DNA from 3 places in the Neisseria sp. HMSC067H09 genome. Region 2 is predicted to be linked to each of the others. Evidence: predicted binding sites of a transcription regulator. Region 2 holds the regulator's gene; each other region holds the start of a gene.
The links. The regulator FNR, encoded in region 2, switches genes on or off when oxygen is low (the NO sensors DNR and NnrR bind a similar motif). The targets are predictions, from matches to a motif close to TTGATNNNNATCAA.
Positions count from the first base shown of each region.

Region 1: ccoN (cytochrome-c oxidase, cbb3-type subunit I) is a predicted target of FNR. The motif match lies at 1,336-1,349, and genes of this name have one in related genera.
Region 3: ubiU (ubiquinone anaerobic biosynthesis protein UbiU) is a predicted target of FNR. The motif match lies at 1,645-1,658, and genes of this name have one in related genera.

Region 1 is NZ_KV814877.1:3,284-8,529, reverse strand. Features, by position in the region: gene HMPREF2954_RS03120 (M61 family metallopeptidase) at 1-1,282, opposite strand, end outside; gene ccoN (cytochrome-c oxidase, cbb3-type subunit I) at 1,612-3,045, shown strand; gene ccoO (cytochrome-c oxidase, cbb3-type subunit II) at 3,069-3,680, shown strand; gene HMPREF2954_RS03105 (cbb3-type cytochrome oxidase subunit 3) at 3,685-3,852, shown strand; gene ccoP (cytochrome-c oxidase, cbb3-type subunit III) at 3,883-5,241, shown strand.
Region 2 is NZ_KV814894.1:206,108-211,353, reverse strand. Features, by position in the region: gene HMPREF2954_RS04845 (Nramp family divalent metal transporter) at 1-1,047, opposite strand, end outside; gene HMPREF2954_RS04840 (ACP-like domain-containing protein) at 1,604-1,975, shown strand; gene HMPREF2954_RS04835 (DUF2238 domain-containing protein) at 2,070-2,690, opposite strand; partial or broken gene HMPREF2954_RS04830 (MBL fold metallo-hydrolase) at 2,733-3,820, opposite strand; gene fnr (fumarate/nitrate reduction transcriptional regulator Fnr) at 3,900-4,634, opposite strand; gene hemN (oxygen-independent coproporphyrinogen III oxidase) at 4,778-5,246, shown strand, end outside.
Region 3 is NZ_KV814847.1:16,028-21,273, reverse strand. Features, by position in the region: gene HMPREF2954_RS00485 (U32 family peptidase) at 1-537, opposite strand, end outside; gene ubiU (ubiquinone anaerobic biosynthesis protein UbiU) at 548-1,555, opposite strand; gene HMPREF2954_RS00475 (class I SAM-dependent methyltransferase) at 1,838-2,443, opposite strand; gene HMPREF2954_RS00470 (CPBP family intramembrane glutamic endopeptidase) at 2,648-3,469, opposite strand; gene HMPREF2954_RS00465 (hypothetical protein) at 3,935-4,663, shown strand; gene HMPREF2954_RS00460 (hypothetical protein) at 4,653-5,183, shown strand.

The DNA.
Region 1 (5,246 bases), on a different contig from region 2:
CGGTAAACGCTTGGCAACGGGCTTGCCATTGTTTTTCGGGGATGCCTTGTCGGGTCTCTAGCCAATCGCGGTAGTGTTGCTGCATGACGCTGTCGAGGGTGTGTCGTCCGCTGCTTTTGCTGCGGATGGCGAGGTCGAGGCAGAGGGCGGCGAGTGCGCCTTTTTGGTAGTAGCTGACGATGGCGTTGGGGCTGTTTTCGTCTTGTTTGTAGAATTTGTTCCAAGCAGTGAAGCTGGATTCGGCAAGGCTTTGTTTCAGACGACCTTTGGTTTGCTGCACGCGGGTGATGCTTTGGGCGAGCAGGCGCAGGTAGGCTTCGGGGGAGATGGTGCGGCTTCGGGCGAGGAAGAGGTCGTCGTAGTATGAGGTGATGCCTTCAAATGCCCAAAGCTGCTCGGTGTAGTTTTCGCGGTCGAGGTCGTAGGGTGCGAAGGCGGCGGGTTTGATGGATTTGACGTTCCAGGCGTGGAAGTATTCGTGTGAGAACAGTCCGAGTAGTTGGGTGTAGGCATCGTTGGCGTCGGTCATGCCGTGCGGCGGCAGGCTGTGGCGGTCGGCGAGCAGGGCGGTGCTGCTGATGTGTTCCAGTCCGCCGTAGATGTTGTCGCCGACGTGGAGCAGGAAGAGGTAATGGGTGAACGGGGCAGGGGAGGGGAACATGGCCAGTTCGGTTTCGCAGATTGTGCGGATGTCTGACACGAGGCGGTCGCGGTCGAAATCGGGGTAGTGGCCGCTCAAGGCGATGCGGTGCGGGATGCCGCCGGCTTCGAAATCGAGAAATTCGATGTTGCCCAGTTCGACAGGGTGGTCGATTAAATCGTGGTAGGAGGTCGTCTGAAAGCTGTGAACGTCGGTTTGGGGCAGGGTGGTGGCAATCCGCCATGTTTTCGGCAGGATGGGAAATTCGATTTGGTGCGCGCTGTTTTCTTGTCCGTTTACCTGCAAAAACAGGCACGCGCCGTCAAAGAACCCGCGTTCGGCAGTCAGAAACGAGCCGCGGACGGACAGGTCGTAGGCGTAAACGGTGTAGTAAATTTCCCACTCGCCGGACTGTGGGGCAGTGTGCCATCGGTTTTTTTTGACTTGGGTCAGATGGGTATATTCGCCATTGCAAAAGGCGCGGATGGTTGTAATGTGGCGCGAGAAATCGCGTATCAGATAGCTGCCGGGAACCCAGTTCGGAAGGCTGATTTCTGTTTCCAAATCATGTTCTTGTCGGAATGTTAGGCGGATGTGCCACTCGTGGGCGAGCGGGTTAGGGGTGATTTTGTAATTAATCATGTCTATTGGTACATTTGTTAAATTTTATGAATATGGAGATTAGGTTATGCAATTTAATTTATATCAATAAAGCCTTATTCAAAAGGGAGGCTTGAAAAAATAAAGTAGTACTATTGGGAGGGTTTTAAAATAATATTATGATTATAAAGTAAAAAATATAAAAAATCGATGGTGTGGCCATATGGTGTGAAATGTAATTCCGCTTGGCTAGGCTTGTCTTATATGTTAAATTTAGAAAAATTTAAACTTAGCCCTTATTGCGTTTTTTCAAAATGCATACGGCAAAGTGAGATAAAAAATTTTTATTCCCATAATTCATGGAGACTCTCATGGACACACAAACTTATAACTACAAAGTGGTGCGCCAGTTCGCCATCATGACCGTAGTTTGGGGCATTGTGGGCATGTTGGTCGGCGTCATTGTCGCCGCCCAATTGTTTGCCCCCGCCCTCGATTTATCAGATGTCGGCCCCTGGTTCCACTTTGGCCGTCTGCGTCCGTTGCACACTAACGCAGTAATTTTTGCGTTCGGCGGTTGCGGTCTGATGGGTACATCATACTACGTTGTTCAACGTACCTGTAATGCACGCCTGTTTGGCGGATGGCTGCCGGCATTTACCTTCTGGGGTTGGCAGGCGGTTATCGTTGGCGCAGTCGTCAGCCTGCCTTTGGGTTATACCCAAGCTAAAGAATATGCTGAATTGGAATGGCCTATCGACATCCTGATCGCTTTGGTTTGGATTGCTTACGCCATCGTATTCTTCGGTACGATTGCCAAACGTAAAATCAAACACATCTACGTTGCCAACTGGTTCTACGGCGGTTTCATTTTGGCCGTTGCCCTGTTGCACATCGTCAATAACCTGAGCATTCCTGCGGGCTTCATGAAATCCTATCCGGTTTATGCGGGCGCAATCGATGCCATGGTTCAATGGTGGTATGGTCACAATGCCGTAGGTTTCTTCCTGACTGCAGGCTTTTTGGGCATGATGTACTACTTCGTGCCGAAACAAGCAGGCCGTCCGGTCTACTCTTACCGCCTGTCCGTCGTCCACTTCTGGGCTTTGATTTTTACCTATATGTGGGCAGGTTCTCACCACTTGCACTATACCGCTCTGCCTGACTGGACCCAGTCCTTGGGTATGGTGTTGTCCCTGATTCTGTTCGCACCTTCTTGGGGCGGTATGATCAACGGTATCATGACCTTGTCCGGCGCATGGGACAAACTGCGTACCGACCCTATCTTGAAATTCTTGATCGTCTCTCTTTCCTTCTACGGTATGTCCACCTTCGAAGGTCCGATGATGTCCATCAAAACCGTCAATGCTTTGAGCCACTACACTGACTGGACCGTTGCACACGTTCATGCCGGCGCATTGGGCTGGGTAGGTTTCGTGACCATTGGTTCCGTGTACTATATGATTCCCCGCCTGTTCGGCAAAAATGAAATGTACAGCACCAAATTGGTGGAAGCACACTTCTGGATCGCGACCATCGGCGTGGTTCTGTATATCGCCTCCATGTGGATTGCCGGTGTATTGCAAGGTCTGATGTGGGGTTCTCTGAATGCGGACGGTACTTTGACTTATTCGTTTGTAGAGTCAGTTAAACGCACTATGCCTTACTACATGATTCGTTTCACCGGCGGCCTGCTGTACCTGAGCGGTATGTGTATCATGGCATACAACGTTTACCGTACAGCCATCAGTGGCAAAGCGGTTGATGCCGAGATTCCCGCGGTGTCTCAAACCCAGCACCACTAAAAACATAAGAAAAGGCTACCAAAATGAAATTACAACAATTAGCTGAAGAAAAAGTCGGCGTCCTGATTGTATTTACCCTGCTTGTAGTCAGCGTAGGTCTGTTGATTGAAGCCGTGCCGCTGTTCTTCTCCAAGGCTGTAACCCAGCCTATTGAAGGTGTGAAACCTTATAACGCTTTGCAAGTGGCTGGTCGCGACATCTATATCCGCGAGGGTTGTTACAACTGTCACTCTCAAATGATTCGTCCGTTCCGTGCAGAAACCGAACGTTACGGTCACTACTCCGTTGCCGGTGAGTCTGTTTATGACCATCCGTTCCAATGGGGTTCCAAACGTACCGGTCCGGACTTGGCTCGTGTGGGCGGCCGCTATTCCGACGAATGGCACCGCATCCACTTGCTGAATCCGCGCGACGTTGTGCCGGAGTCCAATATGCCTGCTTTCCCATGGCTTGCACGCAACAAAGTTGATGCCGAAGCAACCGTGGCGCATATGAAAGCCCTGCGTAAAGTTGGTACGCCTTACAGCGATGAAGAGATTGCAAAAGCTCCTGAAGCTTTGGCAGACAAATCAGAGCTGGATGCGGTGATTGCATACCTGCAAGGCTTAGGCTTGGCATTGAAAAACGTAAGGTAACATCATGGACGCAAACTGGGCTCGCTCGCTCTTCACTGTTTGGGTTTTTATCAGCTTCATCTTAGTGCTTTATATTGTTTTTAATCGACGTAATAAAAAGAACTACGATGATGCTGCCAACAGTATTTTCGACAATGATGATAAAGAGTCGTCTGAAAAAGACGGGCGATAACAGTTTAGTCCGTGATCACGGAGCAAAAGAATGAACACAACATCCCAATTTACCAGCAATTTCTGGAATATATACATTGCAGTTATTGTCGTGCTCAGCTTTATCGGCTTGGCATGGCTGCTGCTTTCCCAAAACGTTGTGAAGCGTCCTAAAAAGGGCGAAGAAGTCAAAACGACAGGTCATGAATGGGACGGTATTGAAGAATACAACAACCCACTGCCGCGTTGGTGGTTTTGGCTGTATGTCTGTACTTGGCTGTTCGGTATCGGCTACCTGGTCATGTATCCGGGTTTGGGCGATTATAAAGGACAGTGGAAATGGAGCAGCAAGGGACAATACGAGAAAGAAATGGCTAAAGCTGATCAAGAGTACGGCAAAGTTTATGCCAAATTTGCCAAAATGCCGATTGAGAAAGTGGCAAAAGATCCTGAAGCACGCGCCATCGGTCAAAACCTCTTCAATACCTACTGTATCCAATGTCACGGTTCTGATGCCAAAGGTTCCAAAGGCTTCCCGAATTTGACCGACAACGATTGGTTGTGGGGCGGCGAGCCTGAGAAAATCCATGAGACCATTGAAAAAGGCCGTACGGCACAAATGGCTGCATGGGGTCCTGCACTGGGTGAAGAACGCGTAAAAGATGTGGCAAACTATGTCATGTCCTTGTCCAAACCTAAAGACCAATACGATGAAGAACGCGCTGCCCGCGGTAAAGCATTGTTCAGCGGTCCTCCGGCAAACTGCTTTACCTGTCACGGCGATAAAGGTCAAGGTATCCAAGGTTTGGGTCCGAACCTGACTGACGACGTATGGTTGTGGGGTGGTACTCAAAAATCGATTATCGAAACCATCACCAACGGTCGACACAGCCAGATGCCTGCTTGGGGTCATTTCTTGGATAAAGACAAACTCCACATCATGACTGCGTATGTATGGGGTCTGTCTAACAAAGACGGCAAAGCGCCCGTGAAAAAAGCTGAACCTGCCCCAGCACCTGCTTCTACCGCTGCATCATCTACTGCCGCTTCATCTGCTTCCGCTCCGGCTCAAGATGAAAAAGCTGCTTCAGCAACTGATGCAAAAGCGGCTGCTCCTGCTGAGGCCAAACCTGCAGAAAAAGCAGACGCTTCTTCTGCTAAAGTAGACGGTAAAGCTGTTTTTGAAGCCAACTGCAAAATGTGTCACGGCGGCACCATCCCCGGTGCTCCAGGCATAGGCAAGAAAGACGATTGGGCTCCGCGTATCAAACAAGGTAAAGATACCCTGCACAAACACGCGCTCGAAGGCTTTAACTCCATGCCTGCCAAAGGCGGTAACACAAGCCTGAGTGATGACGAAGTCAAAGCAGCGGTTGATTATATGGCCAACCAATCCGGCGCTAAATTCTAAACCAT
Region 2 (5,246 bases):
CCAGAAAATCACTGCCAAGCCCGTACCTGCGACCCAAACGTTCCAGGCGAACAGTTCCACGTTGCCTGTTTTGTCTTTGCCGCGCAGCAGGCGCACCGGCTCGGCAATCGCGCGCGCGTAGCCGTCCACTACGGTAATCGTTGTGCCGTACATACAGGCGAAGGCGATGAATGCGACCATCGGACGCGACCAGTCGCCGATGGTGACGGCGTACATATTAATCAGTTGCCCGACGTATTTGCCACCCGCCATTTGCACTGCTTCCCCGTTGCCGTACTGCACATACGCGCCCAAGGCAAGGAAGACGACCGCCAACACTGCGCTGGTGATGTAGCCGACGTTGAAGTCGAAAATACCGTCGCGGTAGCTGGAAGGATTGATGCGTTGTTTTTCCGTTACCCACAAAGAGTTGATTGCGGAAATTTCAATCGGAGCAGGCATCCAGCCCATCAGCGCGATGAGGAAGCCCAAGCCTGCCAGTGTCCATGGGGTAGGCTCGATAAAGTCGGGTTTCATTTGCATGCCGCGCGACATGGCGATGGCAGCGGCGGCGACTGTGGCGATTGTCAGGCTGACGATGATGATTTTGGAAACGTTGTCCAAGGCTTTGTAGCGTCCGCTTGCCAGGATAATCAGGCAGGAAGCCATAATCAGCGCGGAGATTGCGCCGACATTCAGCGTCAGCGAAGGAATCGCCATTTTGACGATGGCGGCGGTCACGATGGCGACCGCACCCGCGTTAATCGTTGCCGAGATAACGCACAAAATCAGGAATACCCACAAATAAACGCGGCTTTTTTCCGCATAGCCTTCAATCAGGCTTTTGCCCGTATCCAGCGTGTAATGCGCGCTGAAACGGAAAAACGGATATTTGAAGAGGTTGGTCAAAATGATAATCAACGCAAGCTGCCAGCCGTAAAGCGCACCCGCCTGCGTCGAGGCAATCAGGTGCGAACCGCCGACCGCCGCCGAAGCCATCATGATTCCGGGCCCCAGCGCATTGATTTTGCTTTTCCAAGTCGAAGCGTGTGTATGTTGTTCAGACATCTATTCTCTCCGTCTTTTTTCAGACGACCTTCACAAAAAAAGGCATATTTTAACGTAAATCAAGAGATTATCTAACAGACATTTCGGATATTTCATGCCGAAATATGTTAAAAATAAGCTGTACCGAATCGAAAATCTCCAATCATCAGCATTTTGTGGCTGGAAACCTTTTTCAGACGACCTTGTATCGCTTTTTATACCCAATCAGGGCAGCACCCGAAAAACAACATACTTAATATCTAATTTGGGGTTAGTGTTGTGCAGAGGCTTTCAGGTACTTGCTTTGATGATAAACTTTTATAAAAAAATCAATACCCGAAAATAAAAGAAAAACAATAAAATAAGTGATTTTGTTATGATAAATTTTCAACTTATTTAATTTCGTACAACCAGAATAACCCTTCTCGAAAATTTCTTTGTATAGCTTTGCATATCTGCATATTGTATATTTTTTCGGAACGGATAAAATATGTTCTGCTTTCAAAACAAAGCAAGGATGGCGCCGGATAGTCCACGCCACACATCACTCTTTTCTCACTTTATGGAGTAATACCAGATGAAATTCTTATCTGCCGCTATTGTAGCCGTTCTGACTGCCGGTGTTTCCATGACTGCCGCTGCTGCTCCTGCTGGCTACGTTCCTTACAAATGCGACAACGGTAAAAAACTGAATGTCGTTTACGAATTTGACCGCAGTGGTAATGCAGTTGGCGCATCTGCAAATGCAGCCGGTAAACAAATCAGCCTGCGCGTTGACAAACGTCAATCAGACAGCACCGGTACAACCTTCACCAACAAACGCGGCTTCTCTATGTCTGCCGGTTACATCGACAAAAACACCCACACCACTTCCGAAGTTGTGGGCGTAACCGACTCACGCAACCGCTTCATCGTGAAAAACTGCGAACCCGTTAACATCGACCGTTAATTTACAACGAATGATTTAAGCTTCCTTAAGGTCGTCTGAAAACCGAAATAAGGTTTCAGACGACCTATTGTTTTTCCCATTTCTTTAAAACCTGTCAACCTGTTTTCAAACGCTTATCCGGTCGTGTCAATATAAACACTACCAGTGACGTTAACGCGCCTAGCGTATCAGCGAGCATGTCTTTTTGCGCATCCCAAATATCGCCTTGCGAACCGAGTACTTCCAAACCTGCTTCGCCGCCGTCAATCACCGCATACTGCCATTCGATGATTTCGTAAGCCGCTGCCACGCTCATGATGAAGAACAAGGAGAAAAACAGGGCAAGCGCAGGACGGCAGAGTTTACGGCGCAACAGCCATTCTGCCATCGGATAGGCGTAGAAACCGATGATGTAGTGTCCGACGCGGTCAAAATGGTTGCGTCCTTCGCCTAAAAACGGCGCAAGCAGGCGGTTTGCCCAATCGAAGGGCACATCGGCGAAAGTGTAGTAAGAACCGATGGTATGCATAATCAGCCAGAAACTCATGAATACATAAGCCAGATTACTGAAACGGAAACAGCGGTAGGTAGCGATGAGTGCGATAAATACGATCGAAACAGGAATGATTTCGGCGTACCAAACAGCGCGGTCGGACGGATTGATACCCGACCAGACGATGAGTAAAGCAATGAAAACTGTGAATAATAAAGGGATAACATGCGAAGTTTTTTGCATAAGAATTTCTTTGTATTAAATTAATAAAAATGATGGAAATTTTCAATAAACTGTGCAGCAGCTTGATTCTAAAGGCTCTGCGAACCAGTCTTGCGTGGAGGTATTGGCATCAAAGACTTGTCCCATTAGCGGAGTCAACGGATTGACACCCAAGCTGCGTGCCAGCGGGATGCTTTGAAGCAGGGGTTCGTTCCAAGCGTGCAGTGCCATGGCGTAGGCGCCCCAGTGGATGGGCATGAAGCGTTTGGGGGCAAGCTGCGCGGCATAGAGGGCGGTTTGTTCGGGGAAGAGGTGGTTGTTGGGCCAATGTTCGCTGTATTGCCCGTTTTCGATGAACGCGATATCAAACCCGTTGAATTTTTCGGCGATTTTGTCGAAATGGCTGCCTTGTGCCGAGTCGCCGTGAAAATAGAATTTTTCGCTGCCGTGTTCGATGGCAAAGCTGGACCACAGGGCTTGGTTGTGGTCGGTCAGGGTTCGGGATGAATCGTGACGGGCAGGTAGTGCGGTGTAGCGGATGCCGTTGCGTTCGGTGCTTTGCCACCAATCGAGTTCGGTAATGCGCTCTTGCGGCACGCCCCATTTTTTCAGCAGTACGCCCATGCCGAGTGAGACGATGAAATGGCTGTTGCCTTTTGAATTGAGTGCTTGCACGCTGTCTTTTTCGAGGTGATCGTAGTGGCTGTGTGAAATCAGGATGACATCGACGGGCGGCAGTTCGTCGATTTCTGAGGGGGCAGGCTGGAAGCGTTTCATGGTGATGGGGATGGGGAATTGCCGAAAACGGGGTCGGTAATGACGGTTTGCCCGCCGATCCGCATCAATAGGGTGGAATGCCCGAACCAGACGAAACGGCTTTTCCCTTCGGGTGCGGCGAGGAAGGTTTGCCAATCGGGCTTGACGGTAGGCAGAGGTTTGGGCGGGCGCGTTGCCTGCGGGTCGGTCAGAATCTTCCAAAATGCGCTGGTCAGGCCGGTCGGTTTCTGCTGCGGTTCGGGGTTGAAGAAGGTTTGCGTTTTCGGGTCGTAATGGTCGCTTGCGGGGTAAACGGGATGTTGGTCGGGATAGAGCCAGTAGGTGAGCAGGGCGCAGGCAGCGGTCAAGGTAATGAGTTTTTTCTTGTGTTTCATAATTGGTTTTTATGAAGAAGGTCGTCTGAAAATTTTTCAGACGACCTTGGATTCTGTTTGAAAATAGTCTCGGTATCTATCAGATGGCGTGCGAACAGCCGGACACCATTTTTTTGAGGGCTTGCGAGTCGAGGATTTTGATGTGTTTGTGTTCGACCGAAATTAGACCTTCATGGTGGAACTTGGACAGTGTGCGGCTGACGGTTTCCAGTTTCAGTCCCAAATAGCTGCCGATTTCTTCGCGCGACATCCGCAAGATGAAATCATTAGCGGCAAATCCGCGCGAGTAAAGGCGTTGGGATAAGTTCAGCAAAAACGCTGCCAGACGTTCTTCGGCGCGCATATTGCCCAAAAGCAGCATCACACCTTGGTCACGCACGATTTCGCGGCTCATCAACCGGAAAAAATGGCTTCTCAGGCTGGGGATGTTGTGCCCCAGCTCTTCGATGTGGGTGAAGGGCAGCTCACACACTTCGCTGTCTTCCAAAGCCACCGCGTCGCAGCTGTGGACATGGGAACAAATGCCGTCCATACCGATGAGTTCGCCGGACATAAAAAAGCCGGTAACCTGATCGCGACCGTCCTGACTGGCAACCGTGGTTTTGAAAAAACCGGCACGGATGGCAAACAGCGACGCGAAAGGCTCACCGGTGCGGAACAGATATTCACCCTTCTTCAAGCGGCGGCTCTGTCGGATGACCGCGTCCAATTGTGCAAACTCATTGGGCAAAAGCCCGACAGGCAGGCAGAGTTCACGCAGCGAACAGGAAGAACACAGGGTTTTCATCTGATGCATAGCATTGTGTGTGGTCATAAAACACCCTTAAAATTAAGGTTTTTATCCTGTCATGATTACGTAAGTTATTGACACATATCAAGACAGGTTTATCATACTGTGGCATTCTACCAAACTATCCGAAAATTGCCTAACTTCATTACTCTAATCACGCACACGCCATGAAAGTAATACCGATACAAAATAATCACAATAGAAACGATGACAAGCCTGAGTTCGACCGCGAACTCATCGCCAGCCTTCCTTCCAGCGGTCCGCGCTACACTTCCTACCCCACAGCCGACCGTTTTCATGACGGATTTCGCGAAGCCGAATATATCAATGCCTTGAATCAGCGCGGTATGGGGGCTTTGAACAAGCCCCTTTCGCTTTATATCCACATCCCCTTCTGCAACACCATCTGTTACTACTGCGGCTGCAATAAAATCATCACCAAAGACAAAAGCCGCGCCGATGCCTACATCGAATACCTTGAAAAAGAAATGGAGCTGCTCGCCCCGCATCTGGGTGGACGGCATCAGCTTGCGCAACTGCACTTCGGCGGCGGTACGCCGACTTTCTTGAGCGACGACCAAATCGAACGCGTATTCCGCATGATACGCAAACATTTCCAACTTATCCCCGGCGGCG
Region 3 (5,246 bases), on a different contig from region 2:
GGTAAAGCAGCGTGAAGAGTACGCCAAAGGCATTTTACCCCAAGCAAACAATTCCGTTTCGATGTCGTCTGAAGCCTTGATGATTTCGGCAACTTTGTCGCGGCTCAACTCGGACGGCGCAATCCAGCGGTATGCGCCCAGTTCTTGGAAAAGCGCCAGCGTGCTTTCGTTGTAAATGTTCAGGCTGGCGCCAGCGACAAACGGAATACCGTGTTCGCGCGCCAGCTTGACCGCGCCCATGTCGTTGGCTTCGACTTTGAATTTGTCCTGTCCAGTGATTTTGCGCAAGCGTTTCAAATCGGATTCGCTTTCCAGCAGCACCTGCGATGACAAAATAATTTCCTTGCCGCTTTCCGCCAAATCTTCCGCCAGGCTGACCCAGTCGGCAAAACGCATTTTCTGGCGGCGCGAACACACCACTTCGCCCAGATAAATGGTATCCACCGGCGCATCCAGCATGGCGGCGTAAAATTCCAGCAGGGCTTCCTTCTGCCAGAAAAACAAAACCGGCCCCAGCGATAGTTTCATCGGATTCATCCTTTCCCCCTTATTTCCACGGGCGGCTGTACGCGCCCAAAGTAGTCTGATGCCCTTCCGAAACTTTGCTCAAAGCATTGTTCCATAGCGGATTGACTTTGAAATGCTCCGGATTGGCGGCGGCCGCATCCAAGGCCTGGCGCAGCGATTTGGTTACTTGCGCCGTGTACATCGGGCTGCGCTGGCGGCCTTCGATTTTGATGGCGGACACGCCGATTTTGATGAGTTCAGGTAACATTTCCAAAACATTCAGGCTGGTCGGTTCCTCCAGCGCGTAATAGGTTTCGTCATTGACTTCAAAACGGCCTTTGCACAGGGTCGGATAGCCTGCCGGTTCGTTCGGTTTGTACTGGTCGATTAGCACCTGATTCAGCCGCACGTTCATGCGGTCGGGCAACTGCTCCCAGCGCACGGCTTTGGCAGGCGAACACACGCCCTGCATATTCGGCGATTCACCCGTCGCATAACTCGATAAAATGCAGCGCCCTTCCACCATGACGCACAAACTGCCGAAACCGAACACTTCGATTTCCACATCGGTATTGTCGATAACGTGTTTGACCTGATCCACGGTCAACACACGCGGCAACACGGCGCGGCGGACGCCGAACAGCTCCTTCATCATATTGATGGCCTCGTAATTGGTGGCCGATCCCTGCACCGACATGTGCAGCCTCAAATTAGGATGACGCTCGGTGGCATAAGCCATAATCGCAGGGTCGGCGACGATTATCGCGTCCGCCCCCAGTTGCACCGCCGTATCGACAGCCCGATGCCACCGCTCGATTTGCCCCGCTTGGGCAAAAGTATTGATGGCCATCAACACATTGCGGCCGCGCGCATGGGCGTAAGCCACCCCTTCCTGCGCCGATTTCATATCGAAATTCAGCCCCGGGAAATTGCGCGCATTCGTCGCATCTTTCAGCCCCATATAAACCGTGTCCGCGCCATTGTCCACCGCCGTCTTCAAAGCGGGCAGGTTGCCGGCGGGACAAACCAACTCAGGGATTTTCGGCATTTTGCGTTCCTCGACTCTTGTAGTTTGTTATTCGAAAATCAATATCTAGTATGATTTCGGGTATTTTAGAGATTTGGACACAAGATATTATGATTTAAATCAATTGTGAAATCAGGTTTGGATAGCGTATGTTTTAGTTAACATAATTTAACCATGTTAAATATCAAGCTAATCAGCGAGTTATCTTTTCCAGTTTGATAACATGAGATTAGTTATTATCTATTAAATTTATAGATTTTTACAATAAAAGGTCGTCTGAAACAGGTTTCAGACGACCTTTATCTAGGCGGGAGGCAGACGGCTGCTTGCTTTAAAATTCAACGTGAAATTGCGTTCGCTTCCATATTCGTCAGCCGTCTCAAATCCGTTTTGCCGCATTAAATCGCGTAATTCGGTGCGGCTCGGTTTGTCGGGGTCGCCTGCCGTTTCGGAAACCGACAGTAGCCCGTCAGGACGAAGCAGCCTTCGGAATTCTGCCAAATACTCGGCTTGGTTGGCTACCTCGCCCAACACGGTAATCAGCACAATGCGGTCAAACGATTGATCCGGAAAATCAAAATGCGTACCGTCGCACAGATAATAATCCACGTTGTCGATATGCCGACGACGCAAACGTTTTTCGGTATACGCCAACATTTCCGGCTGTATATCCGCCGCCACCAATCGTCCTTGCGAAACCGATTGCGCCAGTGTCGGGCTGAAATAACCAGCTCCGCAGCCCACTTCCAAAATGCTGTGGTGTGGCGCAAGGTACAGCCGTTGTACGATTTGTTGCGGCGAAAGCGCCCAGTTGCGCAAAGGAATCAGTAGCGTGAATGCAAGCTGATGCGGGAAGATTTTGCCTTTTTGCGTAAGTCCCTGCCAAATGCTTTTGAGCGTCTTAAACATAAGGATTCCTTTGGGTAATGTTGTTTTGCATTGTGCCTGCACAATATACAGTATAAAAATAGTGTGCGTTTTTTCCAATCATCACAAAAAGCAGCCTGCACTTCGATTTTTGAAAGTTCAGACTGCTTTTTATGTAAAGAGGTCGTCTGAAAATAGATTTCAGACGACCTTTGATATTCAGTTCCGTTGGATATATAACCCAAACTACGGTTGCTTACCATTAAATGAACACATCGCCTTATGCCAAAAAACCATCACGATTGCCGCCGCAATGATGATGATTCCGTATGGAATCATACCATTGCCGTTTTCATATGCCGCCCGTCCGCCCGGAAAGCCCGTGCGCGCGGTATTGGCAACCGTGTGGCACGCAATCAATACAAATACCGAACCGCCGCTGCCGTTATACAGCCATACATAGATAATCCTCACGGCAACCGTCCCTGCCAGCCCCCATGCGATCAGTTCGGCAGACTGCCCCACGGCAATCATGGACGGCAAATGCCACAATGCCCACGGTACCCCGATAATCAGTGCCGTAACAAGCGGGGTAAAACGCCGTTGCAGGCTTTCCGTAGCGTAGGCCGCATAGCCCAATTCCTCGGCAACTGCCGCGATAAAGAACATGACGAACGCACCGGCAAGCGGCGCAAACGATACGGATAAGGCGGGTATGGTTTGTCCTGTTTGGCGTATCGCGACATAAGTCAGCAGATAAAGCAGGGGAAAAATCAGTATTGCCGTCCAAAAATAGGCAGAATGCTTGATCCGCCCGTAATCAAACACACGTCCAAACAGGCTACGCACCGCTGCCATTCCGCCCTCGCGGTAACGCAGTAACGCGGCGGCAACCGTCGGAGTGAGTGCCGCGCCGATGTCGGTCAGCGGCAGATTATCAGGCAGAGGACTGTGTTTGAGAAACAAAGACAGCAGCCAAAACGGCGCACTCAAAGCGTACACCAGCAGAAAGTATTGCCACGGATGCGAATAACCGGCTGTCGGTTTTTTTGAAGGGGGCTTCTGCATGTTATTCCTGTTCGTTCAGTCAATAAGTTGGCAGGGGGGCAGGTACGGCCTGCTAGATGATGTACAGTATAAAAATATTGCGCGTTTTTTTCTAATTATTATGAAAAGCAGCCTGCACTTCGATTTGATTTGAAGAGTGCAGGCTGCTTTTCATAGAGAGGTCGTCTGAAAATTATTTCTCAGGCAGCTTTGATATTAAAGGTGATATGAGGATTTCGTTGGATCATGACCCAAGCTGCGTTTGCTACCGACTGTATTACGGCATGGTTTGGAATCATTCGGTAACGACAAAACCGCGTGCGTGCCGCACACACCCTACATCTTAATCTTAAGGTTTGCGTCGCCTGCAGGTAGGGTGTGTGGCGTAGCCACGCACGCGGTTGGCAGGGGTGCGGGCTACGGCTTGCAATAAAAAAACAAAAAATATATAGTAACCAAAAGATTAATTAATTAAAGGACTTCATAATGGAATTCAAGGTTGCTAGTTTTTATAGGGCTATAAAGAAGAATGCCAACAATTTTACTGATGAGTTGTACAGATATTGTTATGAATGCAATGTCCATTGCATCAAAATCTTTAAAACAGCAAATACCAAAACAAAAGGTGTTCAACTTAATGATGGAACAATGGATTCTGCAACTTCATTTATCATAAATAATGATGGGAAAAGTCTAGTTGAATTGCGTTTTATTATCATAAATGAAGTTGCAAAAAAAATCTTTTATACTTGTAGCCAATCTGATTTACTTAATATTTGGCAAAAATATTTTTTTACTTATAATGACTTACCTGAGTTTGATGTTGATGTTGAGAAACTCAAATCCATTTCTGAAATTCAACTTACAGTAAAAAATCAAAATCAAATTGATTGGATCGATGGAAATTCAACAGTATCGAGCTTAAAGGAATTAGAAACTGATAATCAACCAGATGCTATCATTATCAATATGAATTTTATTCAGCCTACTCTTTTTAAAAGAAAAACAATCCATGATATTGTTAAGCAATATGAGAAACCTAATACTGCATTACGATTAAAAGGATATGACGAAAATGGAAATAATGTAGTAGTCGCAAGAAATGCGCAATTATCAGTGACGTTGGATATCCACTTTGAAAATGCAGCAGAATTAAACGATATACCTTTATCTGAGTTTATCAGGAAATCTAAGGAAAAAATTAATGAGTTATAGTTTATATAAAGTTTTATTCAATTATATAGGTAGAATATATAAATATTCCCTTTGGGCACCACATATTTTAGTATTTTTTCTATCAATAAGTTTACTAATTGTTGGAAATATTTTAATAAATTATGGATACATGTACTCATATACAGAAATAAAAAAAGATATTGGGAATATACTTGCAGGAATTTCAATATTGCTTGCATTTTTAGTGTTGATAATACAGGGCATTAATTTCCCCCAATTAAATAAGATATTTTCAAACGAAATATTATTGAAAAGATTAGGAAAGAGTTATCGGATTAAAACGAGCATTATCATAAAAAATACAATATTTTCCACCATATTAACCACCATTTTAATGATAATTACAATTTTGACATTATTAACTATTAAATTATCAATAAGTGACAATATTGTTATATTTCTAATGATTTCAATTACTTGTTATTTAATTGTTAATATATTATTTTCAATAATATTTTGGAGCTTTTCAATCGGAAAAACTGATGATACGATAAATTGAATATTTTTTAATAAAATACATATATAAGACCGTCTGAAAAAATTTCAGACGGCCTCTTTTTAT